DNA from 3 places in the Variovorax sp. NFACC27 genome. Region 3 is predicted to be linked to each of the others. Evidence: predicted binding sites of a transcription regulator. Region 3 holds the regulator's gene; each other region holds the start of a gene.

Region 1 (7,048 bases), 430 kb from region 3:
CCCGAGCAACAGCAACAACCAGACGAGCGGCGCGGGCACTGCGGGGCCGATCACCTTCGACCGCATGTCCTTCGTGAGCCTCTCGTCCGACACGCTCGGCGAGGTGCGGCTGGGCCACGACTTCATTCCCACGCACTACAACAGCATCTACTTCGACCCCTTCAACGCCAACGGCGTGGCGCGCGCGGGCAATCTCACCTTCGCTGGCGCGGGCACCGGGCCGCTGCCCACGGCCATCACCGGCAGCAATACCGTGAGCTACTGGCTGCCGCCCAACCTCGGCGGCTTCTACGGCATGGCGATGATCGGCACCGGCGAGAACGACTCCACCGTGGCGAACCGCGACGACGGCAACTTCGCCGGCGCGCGCTTCGGCTTCGCATCGGGCGCGTTCGACGTCGCGGCGGCCGTCACGCGCTCGAACTTCAAGTCCACCGCCACCATCGGCAACTACACGCACGCCAACATCGGCGGCTCGTGGGACGCGGGCTTTGCCAAGTTCTTCGCGCTCTACAACGCGGTGACGGTGAAGCTCGCCGGCGGCACGGTGCGCAAGAACACGACGGAGATCGGCGCGCACATCCCGGCCTTCGAGGTCGGGCGCATCCGCATCAGCTACGCCTACCTCGACGACCGCAGCGACGAGAGCCTGCGCAACGCCAACGGCATGCCGCGCAACCGCGACGACGCGCGGCAGTTCGGCATCGGGTACGTGCACAACCTGTCGAAGCGCACCGCGCTGTACGGCACCTACGCGCGGCTCATGAGCAGCGGCCAGGCGCGCTACGTGGTCAGCGGCGGCGTGGCGCCGGCGGCCGGACATCGGTCGACCGGCTGGGAATTCGGCGTGCGCCATCTCTTCTGACGCGGAGGCACCTCATGCGACGCAGAACCCTGACCCTGGCGGCGCTGGCCGCCGCGGCATTGCCCGGCGCGGCGGCATGGAGCGCCGACGCGTATCCCAACAAGCCGCTGAAGCTGATCGTCGGCTTCGCCGCGGGCGGCGGCGCCGACGTGCTCACGCGCATCATCGCGGAAGGGCTGGCCAAGCAGCTCGGCCAGCAGGTGATCGTGGAGAACCGCCCCGGCGCCGACGGCGTGCTCGCCGCGCAGGCCACCTCGTCGGCGAAGCCCGACGGCTACACGCTGCTGATGGGCACCAACACCGCGATGGTGGCCGCGCCCACGCTGCGGCCCACGCCGCCCTACGACCCCTTCAAGGCCTTCACGCCGATCAGCTCGGCCGGGCAGTTCTCGATGTTCCTGGTGGTGCCGACCAGCCTGCCGGTGAAGAGCGTGAACGAGCTGCTGGCGCTGGTGGCGTCGAAGCCCGGGGCGCTCAACTCGGCCTCGAGCAACAGCGCCTCGGAGCTCGCGATGCTGCAGCTGCTGGGCGATCGCAAGGTGGTCAACGCGCGCTACAAGGGCGACATGCAGGCCATGACCGACCTGCTGGGCGGGCAGATCCAGATGATGTTCACCACCGGCACGCTGGCGCCGGGCTTCGTGAAGGAAGGGCGAATCCGCGCGCTGGTGACGCTGCTGCCGCAGCGCAGCGGCCTCTTGCCCGACGTGCCCACGGGCGGCGAGCTGGGGCTGGGCAAGCTCACCATCACGCCGTGGGCCGGCTTCTTCGGGCCGCCGGGGCTGCCGCAGGCGATCACCGACAGGCTCTCGCAGGAACTGCAGAACACGCTGAAGCGCCCCGAGGTGCATGCGCAGCTGGTGCAGCAGGGCTTCGAGGGCTACGGCATGAGCCCTGCGAAGTTCGCCGAGTTCTTCCGCGCGCAGTACGACGCCTTCGGCGCCACCGTGCGCGAGCACAACGTCAAGTTCGAATAGAAGCGGCCTCGCGGCGCCAGAAGGCCGCGTCGGGAAAGCTGCCCGCGCCGGCCGCCGCGTTGTCCGCCATGTGCTCGCGGCGGCTGGTGCCCGGAATCGCGCAGGTCACGGCCGGATGGCTCAGCACGAACTTCAGCAGCACCTGCGCCCAGCTGGTGCAGCCGATTTCGGCGGCCCATGGCGGCAGCGGCTTGTCGCGCAGCCGGCGCAGCAGTCCGCCGCCGCCGAAGGGCATGTTGACGATCACCGCCACGCCGCGCTCGGCCGCCAGCGGCAGCAGGCGCTGCTCGGCCTCGCGCGCGTCCAGCGAGTAGTTGATCTGCAGGAAGTCGAGCTTCTCGGACTTCAGCACCGCCTCCACCTCGCCGTAGGCCGAGGCTGTGTAGTGCGTGATGCCGACGTAGCGCACGCGGCCCTGTTCCTTCCAGCCGCGCAGCGTCGCGAGGTGGGTGCGCCAGTCGACGAGGTTGTGCACCTGCATCAGGTCCATGTGCTGCGTGCGCAGCCGGGCGAAAGACTGCTCCATCTGCGCGATGCCGGCCTCGCGGCCCGAGGTCCAGACCTTGGTGGCGAGGAAGGCCTTGCCCTGCTGCTGCTTCGACGCGGCCAGCAACTCGCCGGTGGTTTCCTCGGAGCGGCCGTACATCGGCGAGCTGTCGATCACCGTGCCGCCGGCCGCGAACAGCGCCTCGAGCACGCCGGGCAGGCGCGCGTATTCCTCGCTGCCGGGGCGCCGGTCGAAGCCGATCCAGGTGCCGCAGCCGATCACGGGCAGTGCTTCCCTGGTGGAGGGGATGGGGCGGGTGTTCATGGCGGGCAGGGGCTTTTGTTGCGCGAAGGCGGGGAACGCGGCGCCGGCGCACAGCGCGACTCCCAGGCGCAGCAGCTCGGTGCGGGTGAGGGCGGGGAAATCCTTCGGAGGCGGCATCGGCAACCAGTATCCGGCGGGAGGCGGCCGGGAGCGATGCCCGGGCCTGTGCTCCAATCCGCCTTTTCGCTGCCTCATATTCATCATGGGAATGCCACTCTCCCTGCTTCGCATGCCCTCGCTGGACCTGGTGCGGGGCTTCGTCGCGGTGGGCCGGCGCATGAGCATCTCGCTCGCGGCGCAGGACCTGTGCCTCACGCAGTCAGCGGTCAGCAAGCAGATCCATGCGCTGGAGGCGCAGCTCGGCGTGGCGCTGCTGGTGCGCGGCCATCGCTCAATCTCGTTCACGCCCGAGGGCGAGCGGCTGTTCCGCAGCGCTGATGGCGCGGTGCAGCAGCTGCAGGACGTGATGGGCGGCATCCGCCAGTCCGGCGAGCAGCGCCCCGTGACCCTGAGCGCCAGCATCGGCATGACGGGGCTGTGGCTGCTGCCGCGGCTGGGCAATGTGCAGAAGCTGCATCCGGGCGTGGACGTGCGCGTGTCCTCCAACAACCGGCTGGCCGACCTGCGCAACGACGGCATCGACCTGGCCATCCGCTACACCACGCCCGCGCTGGCGCCGGCCGGCGCGGTGCGGCTCTTCGGCGAAACGGTGGCGCCGGTGGCGCATCCTTCGCTCGGATTGCGCGCGCTCGATGCGCCCGGGGCGCTGTCCACCCAGTGCCTGCTGGCTTTCGACGATCCGCAGCACCCGTGGCTGCAGTGGAAGGACTGGCTCGCGGCGGTGGGCTGGGCCGACGCGAAGCCGCAGGCGGTGCTGCACTTCAACCAGTACGACCAGCTGATCCAGGCCGCGCTGGCCGGGCAGGGCGTGGCGCTGGGGCGGCTGGAGCTGATCCAGCCGCTGCTCGACGACGGCCGGCTGGTGCGCATCGCGGCGCCGGTGCCGGAGCAGCCCTCGGCCCACGCCTACTGGCTGATCCAGGCCGAGGAGTCGCCGCGCGAGGACGTGCGCCACGTCGCCGGCTGGCTGGTGGACGAGGCGCGGGGCTCGTCGTCAGTCCGCTGAAGCTTCCGCCTTGCAGAACGCGATAGCCTCGTCGAGCCGGTCGTTGCCCCAGAACATCTCGTCGCCCACGAAGAAGGTGGGCGCGCCGAAGATGCCTTTCTCGACCGCCGTCTCGGTCTGCCGGCGCAGTCGCAGCTTGTTGGCGTCCGACAGTGCCTCCTCGATGACGCGATGCGCCGGCAGGCCGAGCGAAGTCAGCAGCTCGTGCATGGCCTGCGGCGAATCGATGTCGCGGTCCTCGGCGAAGTTCATCGACATCGTGCGGCGGCAGAACTCGCCCATCCAGGGCTGTGTGGCGCCCACCAGCGCGATGCGCAGCGGCAGCACGGCCGGGCGCGGAAAGTTCGTCGGCCGCTGCCACGGCAGGCCGTACTTGCGGCACTGGCGGGCCATGTCCTTCCACGTGTAGTCGCCCTTTTCCTTCTGCAGCACGAAGGGCGACGACTCCCAGCCGAAGGAACGGAAGATCGGCCCCAGCAGGAACGGCCGCCAGCGGATGCCGATGCCGTGCGCGGCGGCTTCGGCCTCGATGCGCATGGTGCTCAGGTAGCTGTAGTTGCTGCCGAAGTCGAACCAGAACTCGATTGCGGCGCTCATTCGAACACCACCAGGCAGCGGGCTTCGATGCTCTCGCGCAGCGGCGCGTCGGCGGGCGTGTCGGGGTGGTCGAAGGCCGCGTGCGGCGTGTAGCGCGAGACGCCGCCGAGCTGCGAGTCGTACTGCTTGAACACCAGCGCCTCGTGCCGGCCCATCGCGGAAAAGTACGACCAGCGGTGCGAGGGCGAATGCGTCGCGAGGTAGATCTCGCCGGTGCGGCGCGGATAGCGCACCTCGGCGCTGACCAGGTCCTTCGCCATCACCGAGCGCGCGTCGCACACGGCCAGCGGCGTGTCGAGCACCGGCCCCTTGATCGAGCGCCAGACGTTGACGATGCAGTAGCGCCGTACGGCCGCGGCCTCGTCGGGGTCCGTCAGCACCATGGACAGCCTGCGGCGGCCGGATTCCTCGGTGTAGTCGTTGTGGATGCGGCCGTTGGCGGCGGCCCGGCCGTCGGTCGCGCGGCGGCCGAAGCTCAGGGCGACGCGGTCGGCCTCGCGCCGGCGCACCAGGTGGTCGAACACGTAGGCGCGTGCGCCGCCGGTGACGGCCAGCGCCAGTTCGGCTACCTCGCGATGGTAGGCGGCCGTGACCTCCGCGTCGTCGAGGAAGTCGCGCACGGCCGTGGGCGCGTCGCGCAGCACGAAGCCTTCGCGCTCGATGTCGGGCGGTGTGGCGGCGGCGCGCGCGTCGGCGATCGGCATGGGGCGCAGCTCGTAGCTGCCGCTTTCCCATGGCGTGTCGGGCGGCGGCTGGAAGGTGTAGCTGTAGGGGCGCAGGGCGGAGGGCTGGAGGTAGTTCAGGCCTGCGGTGACGGTGCTCTGGGTGGTCATGCGATGGCTCCTTTGGACGGGTCCATTGGAGCGAAGCGGCGCCTCGGGCTCAAACGACTTATTGGCGCCTTCACATGAGCACGAGGAATGTGAAAGACGGCGGTAAAGAAGAAAAACAGGGAAACCGGCTTTCCTGTTGTAGGCTGCGAAGTACTGTATGAAAATACAGTTAACAGTCATCACCATGGGCCTTCCTTTCCTCGATTCCTTTTCCGCTGCCGCAGGCCGCGGCGTCTGGCATGCCGACGAACTCGGCCTGGCCGACGCGCAGGTGCTCGCCACCGGCCACGCCGCGCTCGACGCCGAGCTGCCGGGCGGCGGCTGGCCGGTCGGCGCGATGACGGAACTGCTGTTGCCTGCGCCCGAGGCCCATGTCTGGCGGCTGCTGCTGCCGGCGCTGGCGCAGGCGGTGGCCACGCGGGGCGGGCCGGTGGTGCTGATCGGCGCGCCCTACGAGCCCTGCGGCGCGTCGCTGGCCGCGCAGGGGCTGCCGGTGGAGGCGCTGATGTGCGTCAGGAGCGAGGCCCCGGCCGCGCGGCTGTGGGCCTGCGAACAGGCGCTGCGCTGCGCGGACATTGCCGCCGTCGTGGCCTGGCTGCCGCAGGCGCGGGTGGGCGAGTTGCGGCGGCTGCAGTTGGCGGCCGCGCAGCACGAGGTGCTGCTCTTCGTGTGCAGGCCCGAGTCGGTGGCGTTGTCTGCATCGCCCGCGCGGCTGCGCATTCGCGCCGGTCGCAGCGGGGCCGACGCGTCGCAGATCGAGCTGGACATCCTCAAGCGCCGCGGCCCGCCGCTGGCCGCGCCGGTGGTGCTGCCGGCGCGCAACGAGCGCATGACCGCGCTGCTGGCCGCTGCCCGGCTGCGGCGAAAGCTGCGCCTGCAGCAGCAGGGTTCGGTGCCAGCCGGTGTGACAGCGACATCGGCAACGTCGGCCTCGGTGGTGCGCATCGACGCATGGAAAGGAGGCCCGGATGCACTGGATCGCCTTGCGGTGGTTGCCTGAAGCCGGCACGCCCGACACCCCTCACGCTCCCGATGCCCCGGCGATGCCCACGCCCGAAGCCCTGGGCTGGTGGGCGCTGAAGTACACGCCCCACGTCGCCTGGCTCGATGAAGCGCTGATGCTCGAAGTCTCCGCCTGCGAGCGCCTGTGGGGCGGGCGCATGCAGCTCATGCGCCTGCTGCTGGCCGACAACCCCGTGCCCGACGCGCGCATGCTGGGCACGCAGGGCGCCACCAGCCTGATCGCGCTGGCGCGGCTGCGCCTGTTCGCGCGCGAAGAGAAGCGGCCGAAGGACGTGCCCGCCGGCCTGCCGCTCGACACGCTGAGCGCCGCGCATGAGCATCTCGACCTGCTCGCGCGCCTGGGTTGCCGTACCTGGGGCGAGGTTGCGGCGCTGCCGCGCGGCGGCCTCACGCGGCGCTTCGGCACCGGCCTGCGCGAGGCGCTCGACATTGCATGGGGCCTGCGCCCCGAAAGCCATTCATGGCTCACGCTGCCCGACGTGTTCGAGCAGAAGCTGGAGCTGCCCGCACTGGCCGAGACCGCGCCCGAGCTCATGTGGTCGGCCAACCGGCTGCTGACGGCACTGCAGTTCTGGCTGCGCGCCCGCCAGCGCGGCGCGCGCGCGCTGGAGCTGCAATGGACGCTCGACCTCAGGCGCCTCAACGGCGTGAATCTGCCACCGCATGAACAGCTCACCGTGCGCACGGCCGAGCCCACGCAGGACATGGCGCACCTGCGCCGTCTGCTCTCCGAGAAACTGGCCCTCGCCACGCTGGCCGCGCCGGCGAGCTGGCTCAGCCTGCGCACGCTCGAAACCGATCCGTGGGCCGGCGCCA
Region 2 (7,048 bases), 3.4 Mb from region 3:
CCGCCAGCACCGACTGCTTCTCGCGCGTCTCGGCCAGTTGCAGCAGCGTGGGCGGCACGTCGTCGGTGCCGCTGGCGATCCACATCGAGGCCACGCGCACCGGCTGGCCGTGCACGTCGCTGTTGTGCAGGAACACCTGGCCGGGCGGCAGCGGCTCGTCGAGGCCGGGCTGCGGAATGTCGCGCTCGCCGCTGAGCAGGTTGTCGTAGCCATCGAGCAGCTGGTAGTACACGTGGCCGCTCTCGTCGGCGCGCAGGATCTCGCGCGCCGACTGCGAGAGCACGAACTGCGCGTGCCCTTCCTTCATCGTCACCAGTTCGGCCAGCGCCTTCACGTTGTGCTCGAGCGCGCGGTCGAAGGGCGCGTTGGCGATGCCCTGCGCCACCAGCCAGGTGACGCCGATGCTCACCGGCACCAGCAGCAGCAGCGGCGTGAGCATCCAGTCGAGGATCTCGCCGAAGAGGGAGCGCTGCGCGCGCTGGAAAAGCTTCACTTGATTCGCTCCCGGGCCGCGCGCACCACCTGTCTTCGCGCCGCCTTGCCGAGGGCGATGCCTGCGGCCCGGCAAAGCCGGTTCCGCGGCATTTCCCGCATGTCAGGGTGCATCAGGGCTGGATCTTTTCGAGGCAGTAGCCCAGCCCGCGCACCGTCGCGATGCGCACCGGGCCCTTCTCGATCTTCTTGCGCAGGCGGTGGATGTAGACCTCGATGGCGTTGAGGCTCACCTCCTCGCCCCACTCGCACAGCCGGTCGACGAGCTGGTCCTTGCTCACCAGCCGGCCGGCGCGCTGCAGCAGCACCTCGAGCAGGCCGAGTTCGCGCGCCGACAGCTCGACCATCTTGCCGTCGATGGTGGCCACGCGGCCGGCCTGGTCGTACACCAGCGGGCCGTGGCGGATGGTGTTGCTGGTGGCGCCCATGCCGCGCCGCGTGAGGGCGCGCACGCGCGCTTCCAGTTCCTGCAGGCTGAAGGGCTTGGCCATGTAGTCGTCGGCGCCATGGTCCAGGCCCTTGACGCGCTCCTCCACGCTGTCGGCCGCGGTCAGCACCAGCACCGGCAGCTGCGAGCCGCGTGCACGCAGGCGCTTCAGGATCTCGATGCCGTGCAGGCTGGGCAGCCCGAGGTCGAGGATCAGCAGGTCGAACTCGTCGTGGGTCATGAGCGCGGTGTCGGCCTGCGAGCCGTTCGCCACGTGGTCGACCGCCGCGCCCGAGGTGCGCAGGCTGCGCAGCAGGGCATCGGCAAGCACCTGGTCGTCTTCGGCAATCAGAATCCGCATGCTTCACCTCCGGCCTGTTTCGGGTGTCGGGGCGCCGGGCCGGCGCCGTTCACATTTGTCTCTGCGCAGGAGTCTAGCCCGCCGTATAGGCTTCGAGTCCGATGGTTACCACGGTGGCGATCTCGTCGCCCACGCTGCTCCTGAACTCCTTTTCGGCCTGCATCACCGCGCCGCGGAAGGCATCGAGCCAGGCCAGCCCGTCGGCGGTGAAGAGCACGCGCCGCGCCCGCGCGTCGAGCGGATCGGGCCCGCGGGTGACCAGCCCCCAGGCCTCGCACTGGTCGACCAGCGCGCCCATCGCCTGCTTGGTCATGCCGGCGCGCTCGGCCAGCTCCGTGAGGCGCGAGCCCTCGCGCGACAGGTGCCGCGTGATGTGGATGTGCGCCGCGCTCACCTGCGCGCGCGCCGCGAGGTTCGACAGGGCCAGCGGCACGTCGACGTCGTGCGCCATCAGCTCCAGCACGCGCTCGTCGAAACGGCGCATGGCGTGGCCCAGCAGGCGACCCAGGTGGGTCTGGCGCCAGGCGTCGTGATCAGTGGGAAAGGCGGCGTCGGCCATGGCTCGGAATGGTAAAGCAAACTGACCAAAAAACAGGTTTACGCCGAAGCATCAGCCCCTACACTACTGTTCAAGCATCCAGCCTGTAGTTAAACGCAGATGGATGGTGTCACACACAAGCCATTGATTTTCAAGGAGATTTCCACATGGACGCAGTCGTCAAAGGTTCGAGCATCGGTGCCAACAGCGAAAAGGCCAAGGCCCTGCAGGCCGCGCTGGCCCAGATCGAGAAGCAGTTCGGCAAGGGCACCATCATGCGGCTCGGCGAGGGCGAGGTGCTGGAGGACATCCAGGTGGTCTCCACCGGCTCGCTGGGCCTGGACATCGCCCTGGGCGTCGGCGGCCTGCCGCGCGGCCGGGTGGTCGAGATCTACGGCCCTGAATCGTCGGGCAAGACCACGCTCACGCTGCAGGTCATCGCCGCCATGCAGAAGCAGGCCGGCACCTGCGCCTTCGTCGACGCCGAACACGCCCTCGACGTGCAGTACGCCCAGAAGCTCGGCGTGAACCTGTCGGACCTGCTGATCAGCCAGCCCGACACCGGTGAGCAGGCCCTCGAGATCGTCGACTCGCTGGTGCGCTCCGGCGCCGTCGACCTGATCGTGGTCGACTCGGTCGCCGCGCTCACGCCCAAGGCCGAAATCGAAGGCGAAATGGGCGACTCGCTGCCCGGCCTGCAGGCCCGCCTGATGAGCCAGGCGCTGCGCAAGCTGACCGCCACCATCAAGAAGACCAACTGCATGGTCATCTTCATCAACCAGATCCGCATGAAGATCGGCGTGATGTTCGGCTCGCCCGAAACCACCACCGGCGGCAACGCGCTGAAGTTCTACGCCTCGGTGCGCCTGGACATCCGCCGCATCGGCACCATCAAGAAGGGCGACGAGGCCATCGGCAACGAGACCAAGGTGAAGGTGGTGAAGAACAAGGTCTCGCCTCCGTTCAAGACGGCCGAGTTCGACATCCTGTTCGGCGAGGGCATCAGCCGCGAGGGCGAGATCATCGACATGGGCGTGAACGCCAAGATCATCGACAAGTCGGGTGCCTGGTACGCCTACAACGGCGAGAAGATCGGCCAGGGCCGCGACAACGCCCGCGAGTTCCTGCGCGAGAACCCCACGCTGTCGCGCGAGATCGAGAACAAGGTGCGCGAGTCGCTGGGCGTGCCGCTGCTGGCCGCCGATGCCGACGACACGCCCGAGAAGCCGCAGAAGGCGGCCAAGGCCGACAAGGGCGAGTAAGCACAGGCGCGGCTCCACGGGGGCCGCGCGAGCGACCCCCGCATGGCATTCGACGCCCCATCCCTCAAAGGCCGCGCGCTGCGCCTGCTGAGCCAGCGCGAGCATTCGCGCGCGGAGCTGGAGCGCAAGCTGGCCAGGCACGAGGAAGAGCCCGGCACGCTGGCGAAGGCGCTCGACGAGCTGGCGGCCAGGGACTTCATCAGCGAGCCGCGCGTGGTGGCCTCGGTGCTCAACCAGCGCGCGGCCCGCTCGGGCGCGCTGCGGGTGAAGCAGGAGCTGCAGGCCAAAGGCATCGCGCCCGAGGCCATCGCCGAAGCCGTGGCCGGCCTGCAGGAAACCGAAGTCGAGCGCGCCACGGCCCTGTGGCGCCAGCGCTTCGCCGGGCCGCCCGCCGACGCGAAGGAACGGGCGAAGCAGATGCGATTCCTGATGGCGCGCGGTTTCTCGGGCGCTGTCGTGTCAAAGGTGCTGAGGAGCGATTTCGATGAAACCGACGAATGAGCACTCCCCCGCGCAGTCGCGCGTCGTCACGCTGCGCGTGGCTTGCGACTGGCGCCGAGCCTATGTATTGGCGGCCGATCCGAAGCGCCTGCCCGACTGGGCCAGCGGCCTCGCGAAGAGCGCGCTGGTGCCGCACGGCGACCACTGGATCGTGCGCACGCCCGAGAGCGGCGAAGCCCGCATGCGCTTCGCGCCGCGCAACGACTTCGGCGTGCTCGACCACTGGGTGGCGCCCGAGGGCGTGCCCGAGGTCTACCTGCCGTTCCGCGTGATCGGCGTCGCACCGGACGCCTGCGAGCTGCAGTTCACGCTGCTGCGCCAGCCGCACATGGACGACGCGGCCTTCGAGCGCGACGCGCAGTGGGTCGCCCGCGACCTGCGGACCCTGCGCGACCTGCTCGAAGCCGACTGATTGCCGACTGACCGGCGCGCGGGTTCAGCCGCGCAGCACGATCGGCGCGAACTTGCGCCGTGCCTTCAGCTGGTCGGCATCCCACTCGATGCCCAGCCCCGGTGTCTGTGGCGCCACCGCATGGCCGCCCTCGATGCGCAGCCGGCTCGTCGTGAGGTCGTCGAGCTGCGGGATGTATTCCACCCAGCGCGCATTCGGCACCGCCGCGCACAGGCTCACGTGCAGCTCCATCAGGAAGTGCGGGCACATCGCGATGTTGTGCGCCTCCGCGAGGTGCGCGATCTTGAGCCACGGCGTGATGCCGCCCACGCGCGCCACGTCGGCCTGCACGATGGAGCAGGCGCCCTGCTGGATGTACTCGGCGAACTGCGACGGGTGGTACATCGACTCGCCCACCGCGATCGGCACGCTGGTGCTCCCCAGCAGCTGCGCATGCGCGCGCACGTGCTCGGCCGGCATCGGCTCCTCGAACCAGGCGAGGTCGAGCGGCGCGTACTGCCGCGCGCGGCGAATGGCTTCCGCCACTGTGAAGCTCTGGTTGGCGTCGACCATCAGCTCGAAGTCCGCGCCCACCGCCTCGCGCACGGCCGACAGGCGTGCGATGTCCTGCGCCACGTGCGGCTTGCCGACCTTGATCTTCGCGCCGAGAAAGCCGTCGGCCTTCGCGGCCAGCGTCTGCTCCAGCAGCTGCGCGGGCTCCAGGTGCAGCCAGCCGCCCTCGGTGGTGTAGACCGGCACGCGTTCCTGCGCGCCGCCGGCCAGCTTCCACAGCGGCAGGCCCGCCGCGCGTGCGTTGCGGTCCCACAGCGCGGTGTCGATGGCCGCGAGAGCGAGGCTGGTGATCGCGCCCACGGCGGTGGCGTGCGTGTGGAAGAAAAGGTCGCGCCAGATGGCCTCGTACTGCTGCGGGTCGCGCCCGATCAGCCGCGGCGCCAGGTGGTCGTTCAGCAGCGCCACGATGGACGAGCCGCCCGTGCCGATGGTGTACGTGTAGCCCATGCCAGCCGAGCCGTCGTCGCAGCGCACGGTGACCATCACCGTCTCCTGCGTCACAAAGGACTGGATGGCGTCGGTGCGCCGGACTTTCGGCGCGATGTCGATCTGCGAGATCTCGACCTGGTCGATCTTCGCCATCGTGCTCAGCCTGCGTTGCGCGTCACGTCGGCCGGCAGGTCCGCGCCATGGAACTTCTTGTAGATGCTGTTGAGCTCGCCGCTCTTGAGCTGCGCCTTCACGAACTCGTCGAGCTTGGCCTTCAGGCGGGGCTCGTTCTTGCGCATGCCGATGGCCAGCATGTTGACCTTCATCGTGAACTTCGGCTCCATCTGCTTGGCCGGGTTCTTCTCGTTGATGGTCTTCAGCAGCGGCGGCGCGGTCGCGAAGATGTCGGCCTGCCCGCTCACCACCGCGGTGATGGAGGTGGCGTCGTCGTCGAAACGCACGATCTGCGTGCCGGCCGGCAGGATCTTCGTCACTTCCTGGTCGTTGGTGGTGCCGCGCGTGGCGATCACCTTCTTGCCCGCCAAGTCGGCCGGGCCGGCGATGTTCATGCTCTTGGGCGCACCCACCACGGCCAGGATGGCGGCGTAAGGCACCGAGAAGTCGACCACCTTCTCACGCTCCGGCGTGACCGACATGCTGGAGATCACGATATCGGCCTTGTCGGTCTGCAGGAAGGGAATGCGGTTGGCGCCGGTGGTCGGCACGATCTCCAGCTCGAGGCCCAGGCTCTTGGCCAGCAGGCGCGCGGTCTCGACGTCGGAGCCGGTGGCGTTGAGCTTCTCGTCCTTCAGGCCGTAGGGCGGCACGGCGAGGTCGATGGCCACGCGGATCTTCTTGGCGGCCGTGATGGTGTCGAGCTGGTCGGCGTGCGCCGATGCGCTCGCGAAGGCGAGCGGCAGGGCCAGCGCGAGGGCCGACAGCAGGGTGCCGCGGCGCTTCAGCGAAAGCGGGAAGGAAGAAGTCATCGAAAGTCTCCTGGAGTTGTCTGAACGAAAAATCAAAGCCCGGTGCCGATGAACTGGCGCAGCTCCGGCGTCTGCGGGTTGCTGAGGATGCTGGCGTCGCCCTCCTCCCACACCAGTCCCTGGTGCATGTAGATGACCTTGTCGGCCACGCCGCGCGCGAAGGCCATCTCGTGCGTGACGAGGATCATGGTCATGCCCTCGGAGGCGAGCTTCTCCATCACCTTGAGCACTTCGCCGGTGAGCTGCGGGTCGAGCGCGGAGGTGACTTCGTCGAACAGCATCAGCTGCGGCTTCATCGCGAGCGAGCGGGCGATGGCCACGCGCTGCTGCTGGCCGCCCGAGAGCTGCTCGGGGTAGGAGTCGGCCTTTTCCGCCAGGCCCACGCGCTCCAGCACTTCCATGGCGATGGCGCCTGCTTCCGAGGCGCTCATCTTCTTCACCGACTGCGGCGCGAGCGTGATGTTCTGCTTCACCGTGAGGTGCGGGAACAGGTTGTAGCTCTGGAACACGATGCCCACGTCCTTGCGCAGCGAGCGCAGCTCGAGCGCCGGGTCGTGCACCGCGTGGCCGCAGCACTGGATGGTGCCGCTGTCGATGGTCTCCAGCCGGTCGATGCAGCGCAGCGCGGTGCTTTTGCCCGAGCCGCTCTGCCCGATGATGGCCACCACCTGCCCGCGCGTCACCGAGAACGACACGCCCTTGAGCACATGCAGTTTGCCGAAGTGCTTGTGGACGTCGTTGAGTTCAACCACGGGCTGCATTGAGCTTCCTTTCAAGGGCGCGACTCCATCGCGAGAGCGGATAACAAAGGGCGAAATAAAGAAGCGCCGCGCAGCCGAAGTACAGGAAGGGCTGGAAGGTCGAGTTGTTCAGAACCTTGGCGTTGTAGGAAAGCTCGGCGTAGCCGACCACCAGCGAGGCGATCGAGGTGTTCTTGATGATCTGCACCAGGAAGCCCACCGTCGGAGGCGTGGCGATGCGCAGCGCCTGCGGCAGGATCACGCGGCGCATGCGCTCGATGCGCGTGAGCGCCAGGCACTCGGCGGCTTCCCACTGGGCGCGCGGCACTGCCTGGATGCAGCCACGCC
Region 3 (7,048 bases):
AGAGCTCGGGCTGTGAGCTTCACTGTCCTGGTTCCGGCGCGGCTGGCGTCGACGCGGCTTCCCAACAAACCCCTCGCCGACATCGCCGGCGTGCCCATGGTGGTGCGCGTAGCGCAACGTGCGAGCGAATCCGGTGCGGCGCGCGTGGTGGTCGCGGGCGACGATCCCTCCATCATCGATGCGTGCAAGATGCATGGCGTCGAGGCCATCCTCACCAGCCAGGACCACCCGAGCGGCACCGACCGGCTGGCCGAAGCCTGCGAAAAGCTGGGACTGGACGGCGACGACATCATCGTCAATGTTCAGGGCGACGAGCCGCTGATCGACCCCGCGCTGATCGATGCCGTGGCAAGCACGCTGGCCACGCACGCCGAAGCGGCGATGAGCACCGCCGCCCACGAGATCGATTCGGTAGTCGACTTCATGAATCCCAACGTGGTGAAGGTGGTGCTCGACGTGCAGGGCAACGCGATGTACTTCAGTCGCGCGCCGATCCCGTGGTGGCGCGACGGCTCCGCCAACGGTGCCGCGCCTGCCGTGCTGCCTGCCGCCCCTGCCCCGCTGCGCCACATCGGAATCTATGGCTATCGCGCAGGCTTCGTGCGGCGCTTTCCGTCCCTGCCTCCCGCGCCCGTCGAGGCGACGGAAGCACTCGAACAGTTGCGCGCGCTGTGGCACGGCCATCGCATCGCGGTGCATGTGAGCCATGTCGCGCCGGGCCCCGGCATCGACACGCCCGAAGACCTGGCACGCGTGCGCGCGGTCTTCGCTGCCGCCGGCGCCTGAGTCCAGGCGTCTCGAGGGCTACGGCAGCGGGATTTCCCCAAGGGCACGCATGCTATCCTCGAAGCAACTCCGCCTAGCCCGGCCATGGGGCCGATGCTCGGCGCGACACAAAATCTAAGAACCGTCCGAGGACACCATGAGACTAATTTTGCTGGGCGCGCCCGGGGCGGGCAAAGGCACGCAAGCGGCCTTCATTTGCCAGAAATACAGCATTCCCCAGATTTCGACCGGTGACATGCTGCGCGCAGCCGTCAAGGCCGGCACCCCGCTCGGACTACAGGCCAAGGCCGTCATGGACGCCGGCGCGCTGGTCAGCGACGACCTGATCATCAACCTGGTGAAGGAACGCATCGCGCAGCCCGATTGCGCCGGCGGCTTCCTCTTCGACGGGTTCCCCCGCACCATTCCCCAGGCCGACGCCATGAAGGCGGCCGGCGTGAAGCTCGACTACGTGCTCGAGATCGACGTGCCCTTCGGCGACATCATCGAGCGCATGAGCGGCCGCCGCTCTCACCCGGCTTCGGGCCGCACCTACCACGTCAAGTTCAATCCGCCCAAGGTGGAAGGCAAGGACGACGTGACCGGCGAGGACCTGATCCAGCGCGAGGACGACAAGGAAGAGACCGTCCGCAAGCGGCTCGACGTTTATAGCCAGCAGACGCGTCCGCTGGTCGACTACTACTCCGCCTGGGCCAAGACCGATCCGGCCGCCGCGCCGAAGTACCGCGCCATCAAGGGCGTGGGCACGGTCGACGAGATCACGCAGCGGGCACTTGCCGCGCTGAGCAGCTGACCTGACTCCCCTGAAACCGCCCCTTCGACAGGGGCGGTTTCGTTTTCACCCCAGCAGTTCCAGCATCAGTGCGATGCGCGCCTTGACCGGCGTCAGTGCGCCTGCATCGCGCAGCGGATCGCCGGCCTTCGGCAGGATGCGACCGCTGGAGCAACGCGTTGCCCTGATCACCGAGACACCAGCGTCCCGCGCCTTGAGTGCAGCCGCTTCCAGCGCATGGTGCAGGGTGCCGTTGCCAGTAGTGGCGAGCACCAGCCCACGCAGGGGCCCCGCGCCGCCATGCAGCAGGAGCGCATCGATCACCGCTCCGCTGGCGCCGGCGTGGCTCATGACGATCTCGACCCGGGGCCACTGCACCGCAGCCGCCTCCAGGATCTTCGCCGCCGGCACTGCCTGTCCTTGCGGCCAGGGACGGACGAGGCGCACTTCCCCTTCCTCGACATAGCCGACGGGCCCCGCATCGCCCGACGCGAAGGCGTCGAGCCGATAGGTGTGCACCTTCTGGATGTCTACCCCGCCATGGACGACACCGGCGCACACCACCGTCACGCCCTGAGCCCCCTGAGTCGTCGCGACGCCGATCGCATCGCGCACGTTCTGCGGTCCGTCGGGCGACAGGGCTGTGGCCGGACGCATCGCACAGGTGAGCACCACGGGTTTGGATGGCGCCAGCACCGAGTGAAGGAAGAACGCGGTCTCCTCGATGGTGTCGGTGCCATGGGTGATCACCACGCCGGCCACATCTGCCTGCGCCAGCCAGTGGGCACAGCGTCGGGCCAGCTGCTGCCAGATGTCGAAGGACATGTCCTTGCTGTCGACCTGGGCCACCTGCTCGGCTTCGAGCGTCACGCCGTCGGGCGCCTCGATACCACCCAGCAGGTCGGCCACGCCCACCTGCGCGGCGGTGTAGCCGATGTTGTCGTCGCTGCTGGCGGCCCGCCCCGCGATGGTGCCGCCGGTGCCCAGAACCACCACGCGTCGGCGCAGTTCAGGCGAAGAGGAATTAACCATGGCTTGTCAACTTAAAAAAACTGGTTAAAAATACAGCCACTGGATATCCAGCCAGTACCGCAAGGAACCACATATGCAGTTCGCCGTGAAGCTTACAGCCCGCCAGCAGCAGATCCTGGATCTCATCCAGAGCGCCATCGCACGCACCGGTGCGCCGCCCACCCGCGCCGAGATCGCCAACGAACTCGGCTTCAAGTCAGCCAATGCCGCAGAGGAGCATCTGCAGGCACTGGCTCGCAAGGGCGTCATCGAACTCGTCAGCGGCACCTCGCGCGGCATCCGCCTCAAGGGCGACGCGCTGCGCTCGCTCAACGAGACGCGCCATCGCGAAGGCAACCAGTTCTCGCTCTCTCTGCCCGGCATGGCCCAGCTCGCACTGCCGCTCATCGGCCGCGTCGCAGCCGGCTCGCCCATCCTGGCGCAGGAGCACGTCGACCAGACCTACTACGTCGAGAACACACTGTTCCAGCGGCAGCCCGACTACCTGCTCAAGGTGCGCGGCATGTCGATGCGCGACGCCGGCATCATGGACGGCGACCTGCTCGCGGTTCAGGCCACCAAGGAGGCGCGCAACGGCCAGATCGTGGTGGCGCGCCTGGGCGACGAAGTGACCGTCAAGCGCCTGAAGCGCAACAAGCAGGTCATCGAGCTGCACGCCGAGAACCCGGACTACCCGACCATCATCGTCCAGCCCGGAGAGCCGTTCGAAATCGAAGGCCTCGCAGTCGGCCTCATCCGGAACACCATGCTGATGTAGGCCCGGGCGGCCTGCCTTCCGCAGCACCACATCCCCATCCGGCCTCGACAGGTGGCGGGCGTATGGCGAAGAGTCGCCATCACCCTGTCGCGGCCGATTCAAGAAATCCTGCCTGTGTTCAACCTCATACTTTCTTGGAGTTCACATGGGAATCGCCCTCCTCGCCATCGCCGATATCTGGATGCCGCTGCAATCGCTGGCCAATCGCCTGATGCCGGCACGCCGCGCTCATCGCGGGAATCACCTCGACGCCACCGAATCCGCGGCAGGATTGCGCTACGTGGCGGTGCGCCCTGCCTGCACCGCCCGCTCTGGCGGTGTTTCCTCCCCGGAAACGGCTGCCTCGCCGGCGCGCCCTCTGCGCGTGGTCCGGGTCGTTGACGGCAAGGGGCAGCAGCGCAGTGCCAACCGCGTGGTGATCTCCGGCCGCATGGCCGACGTCTGCGCCGAGCTCGACCGCCTGGCCGCACTGGAAGCCGCAAAAACCATGGCCACGGCCCCGCGCTCCACACGCCTGCATTGAGCGCCTATTGGGTCCGGAACCGCCCTGCGAGCGGCTTCGGGGTGGGTATCCAAACGTTCGCAGGCGCGACATTCCAATGCTGCGAGGCACAATGGCACGCCATGAACATTGTGATCCTCGACGATTACCAGGACGCCGTGCGCAAGCTGCGCTGTGCCTCCAAGCTGGACGCATACGCGGCCAAGGTCTATACCAACACGGTGAAAGGCATTGGGCAGTTGTCGGTTCGCCTCAAGGACGCCGACGTGATCGTGCTGATCCGGGAGCGCACCCAGATCTCGCGCCAGCTGATCGAAAAGCTCCCGAAGCTCAAGCTCATTTCCCAGACCGGACGCGTTGCCGGGCACATCGACGTGGCGGCCTGCACCGAGCGCGGCGTGGCCGTGGCGGAGGGCTCCGGCTCTCCCCAGGCACCGGCCGAGCTCACCTGGGCGCTCATCATGGCCGCCATGCGTCGGCTGCCCCAGTACATCAGCAATCTCAAGCACGGTGCCTGGCAGCAGTCAGGGCTCAAGTCGGCGTCGATGCCGCCCAACTTCGGCATCGGCTCCGTGCTCAAGGGCAAGACGCTTTGCATCTGGGGCTACGGCCGCATCGGCCAACTGGTCGCGCGCTACGGGCAGGCCTTCGGCATGCAGGTCGTGATCTGGGGCCGTGAAGCCAGCTGTGCCAAGGCGCGTTCCGATGGCTTCCAGGTTGCGCAGAACCGCCACGAGTTCTTCGCCGCGGCCGACGTGCTGTCGGTGCACCTGCGGCTCAACGAGGAAACCAACGGCCTCATCACGCTGGAAGACCTCTCGCGCATGAAGCCGACCGCCCTGTTCGTGAATACCTCGCGTGCCGAGTTGGTCGAGGCAGATGCCCTGCTAGCAGCCCTCAACCGTGGCCGCCCCGGGCTCGCCGCCGTCGACGTGTTCGAGAGCGAACCGCCGCTGCAAGGCCACGCGCTGTTGCGCCTCGAAAACTGCATCTGCACGCCGCACATCGGCTACGTCGAGCAGGAAAGCTACGAGAGCTACTTCGGTCAGGCCTTCGACAACGTCGTGAGCTACATCAACGGCAACCCCACGAACATCGTGAATCCCGGCGCGCTGCAGGTCCGCCGGTGAGCCAGCCGGCGTCCCGGGGTGCGCTCTGGGCGCTGCTCGTCGGCAACTTCGTGATCGGCACGGGCGTGATGGTCGTGCCCGGCACGCTCAACGAGATCAGCGCCTCGCTCTCGGTCACGGCCGCCACGGCGGGACAACTCATCACGGCCGCTGCCGCGGTCATGTGCATCGGCGCGCCGCTGCTGGCCGCTGCGGTCGCAGGCTGGGACCGCCGACAACTGCTGGCCCTCTCCCTGCTCTGGTACGCCGCCGGGCACGTTCTCTGCGCACTGATGCCGAGCTTCGGCTCACTGCTGCCGGTGCGCATGCTCACGGTGATCGCGCCAGCCATCTTCACGCCACAGGCTGCCGCCTGCGCCGGCCTGCTTGTGCCGCCCGAGCATCGCGGGCGCGCCGTCACCTTCGTCTTTCTCGGCTGGTCGATGGCCTCGGTGCTGGGCCTGCCCATCGGTGCGCTGATCGGCGGGCATCTGGGCTGGCGCATGGCTTTCGCGGCCATCGCACTGCTCAGTGTCGCGAGTGCGACATGGGTCTGGCTCACCCTGCCGAACGGCATCCGCCCCGCAGCGCTGACGGCCGCCGCATGGTCGCGCGTGCTACGCAGCCCCGTGCTGATGGGCATCGTGTCGGTCACGGCGCTGCAGGGCGCCGGCCAGTTCGTGCTGTTCAGCTACTTCGGCCCGATCCTCAAGCAGAGCTTCGGCGCCGACGCCACCACGCTGAGCGTGATGTGGGCACTCTTCGGCGCTTGCGGGCTGGTCGGCAACATGGTGGTCAGCCGGTACATCGACCGCGTGGGTGCCGGCCGCATGGTGCTGATCACGACGGTGCTGATCGCCGCCAGCCTGCTGCTGTGGCCGCTGGCCTCCACGCTCGCCTGGCTGGCGGTGGTGCTGGTGCCTTGGGGCCTGGGCTGCTTCTCCACGAATTCGGCGCAACAGGCCCGGCTGGTGGGCCTCGCACCCGCGCTCGCGCCGGGCTCGGTGGCGCTCAACAGCTCCGGCATCTACACCGGACAGGCCGTGGGCGCGGCGCTCGGCGGCTGGCTGCTCGCCAACGACGCCGGCGCCTGGATGAGCTGGGTCGGCCTCGGCCTGGTGCTGGTCGCCATCTCGCTGAGCATGGTCATCGACCGCAGCCGCCGTGCGCCCTGAAAGCGCGCCCCCGCGTAAAACCCGTCACGCCCCGCCCGCGCGGGGCTGCAAAATCGAAGACTTCGACCGCGGTGCCGGCGCGTACGGCCCCCGTGTCGACGCCTGCCCTGCAGGCCCGGATACCACCCAACCAGTGAAAATCTCCAGCAAATGACAGTGAACTACTCCCGAATCGGCGTCGTCGGCGCCGGCGCCATGGGGCGCGGCGTCGCGCAGATCGCCGCACAGGCGGGCAGCGAGGTGCTGCTGCTCGACAGCTTCGCGGGTGCCGCCGAGCGCGGCCGCGAGGCTCTCTCAGCCCAATGGAACAAGCTGCACGAGAAGAACAAGATCGACGCCGCCACGCGCGACGCGTACATCGCCCGCGTGAAGGCGGTCGATTCGGTCCAGGCGCTGGCCGGCTGCGACCTGGTGGTCGAAGCCATCGTCGAAGACCTCGAAGTCAAGCGCAAGCTGTTCCGCGAACTCGAAGGCGTCGTGGCCGAGACCGCCACGCTGGTCACCAACACCTCTTCCCTCTCGGTGACGGCCATCGCCGCAGGGCTGAAGCACCCCGGGCGCATCGCCGGCTTCCACTTCTTCAACCCGGTGCCGCTGATGAAGGTGGTCGAAGTTGTCGCGGGCTTCAAGACCGCCCCCGAGGTCTGCAAGCAACTGGCAGGCTATGCCACGCAGATGGGCCACAGCGCCGTGCAGGCGCAGGACACGCCCGGCTTCATCGTCAACCATGCGGGCCGCGGCTACGGCACCGAGGCGCTGCGCATCGTCGGCGAAGGCGTTGCCGACTTCGCGACCGTCGACCGCATCCTCAAGGACCAGGCCGGCTTCCGCCTCGGCCCCTTCGAGCTGCTGGACCTGACGGCGCTCGACGTGTCGCACCCGGTGATGGAGTCGATCTACCACCAGTACTTCGAG

Evidence for each region. The regulator LexA, encoded in region 3, represses DNA repair genes until DNA is damaged. The targets are predictions, from matches to a motif close to ACTGTATNNNNATACAGT.
Region 1: a site for LexA is predicted at 5,362-5,379, ahead of imuA (translesion DNA synthesis-associated protein ImuA). Genes of this name have one in related genera too.
Region 2: a site for LexA is predicted at 1,905-1,922, ahead of recA (recombinase RecA). Genes of this name have one in related genera too.

What each region holds. Positions count from the first base shown of each region.
Region 1 covers NZ_CP157613.1:5,240,186-5,247,233, reverse strand. The annotation lists gene ABL840_RS24525 (porin) at 1-865, shown strand, start outside; gene ABL840_RS24520 (Bug family tripartite tricarboxylate transporter substrate binding protein) at 880-1,842, shown strand; gene ABL840_RS24515 (aldo/keto reductase) at 1,829-2,770, opposite strand; gene ABL840_RS24510 (LysR substrate-binding domain-containing protein) at 2,862-3,779, shown strand; gene ABL840_RS24505 (2-hydroxychromene-2-carboxylate isomerase) at 3,768-4,376, opposite strand; gene ABL840_RS24500 (CmcJ/NvfI family oxidoreductase) at 4,373-5,209, opposite strand; gene imuA (translesion DNA synthesis-associated protein ImuA) at 5,394-6,209, shown strand; gene ABL840_RS24490 (Y-family DNA polymerase) at 6,178-7,048, shown strand, end outside.
Region 2 covers NZ_CP157613.1:8,173,652-8,180,699, reverse strand. The annotation lists gene ABL840_RS38400 (sensor histidine kinase) at 1-493, opposite strand, end outside; gene ABL840_RS38395 (response regulator transcription factor) at 606-1,280, opposite strand; gene ABL840_RS38390 (MarR family winged helix-turn-helix transcriptional regulator) at 1,354-1,839, opposite strand; gene recA (recombinase RecA) at 1,986-3,080, shown strand; gene recX (recombination regulator RecX) at 3,123-3,581, shown strand; gene ABL840_RS38375 (polyketide cyclase) at 3,565-3,993, shown strand; gene ABL840_RS38370 (mandelate racemase/muconate lactonizing enzyme family protein) at 4,018-5,127, opposite strand; gene ABL840_RS38365 (transporter substrate-binding domain-containing protein) at 5,133-5,960, opposite strand; gene ABL840_RS38360 (amino acid ABC transporter ATP-binding protein) at 5,993-6,721, opposite strand; gene ABL840_RS38355 (amino acid ABC transporter permease) at 6,705-7,048, opposite strand, start outside.
Region 3 covers NZ_CP157613.1:4,805,984-4,813,031, forward strand. The annotation lists gene ABL840_RS22505 (Trm112 family protein) at 1-16, shown strand, start outside; gene kdsB (3-deoxy-manno-octulosonate cytidylyltransferase) at 13-786, shown strand; gene adk (adenylate kinase) at 923-1,579, shown strand; gene ABL840_RS22520 (asparaginase) at 1,625-2,590, opposite strand; gene lexA (transcriptional repressor LexA) at 2,664-3,347, shown strand; gene ABL840_RS22530 (hypothetical protein) at 3,493-3,870, shown strand; gene ABL840_RS22535 (D-2-hydroxyacid dehydrogenase family protein) at 3,972-4,979, shown strand; gene ABL840_RS22540 (MFS transporter) at 4,976-6,133, shown strand; gene ABL840_RS22545 (3-hydroxyacyl-CoA dehydrogenase) at 6,284-7,048, shown strand, end outside.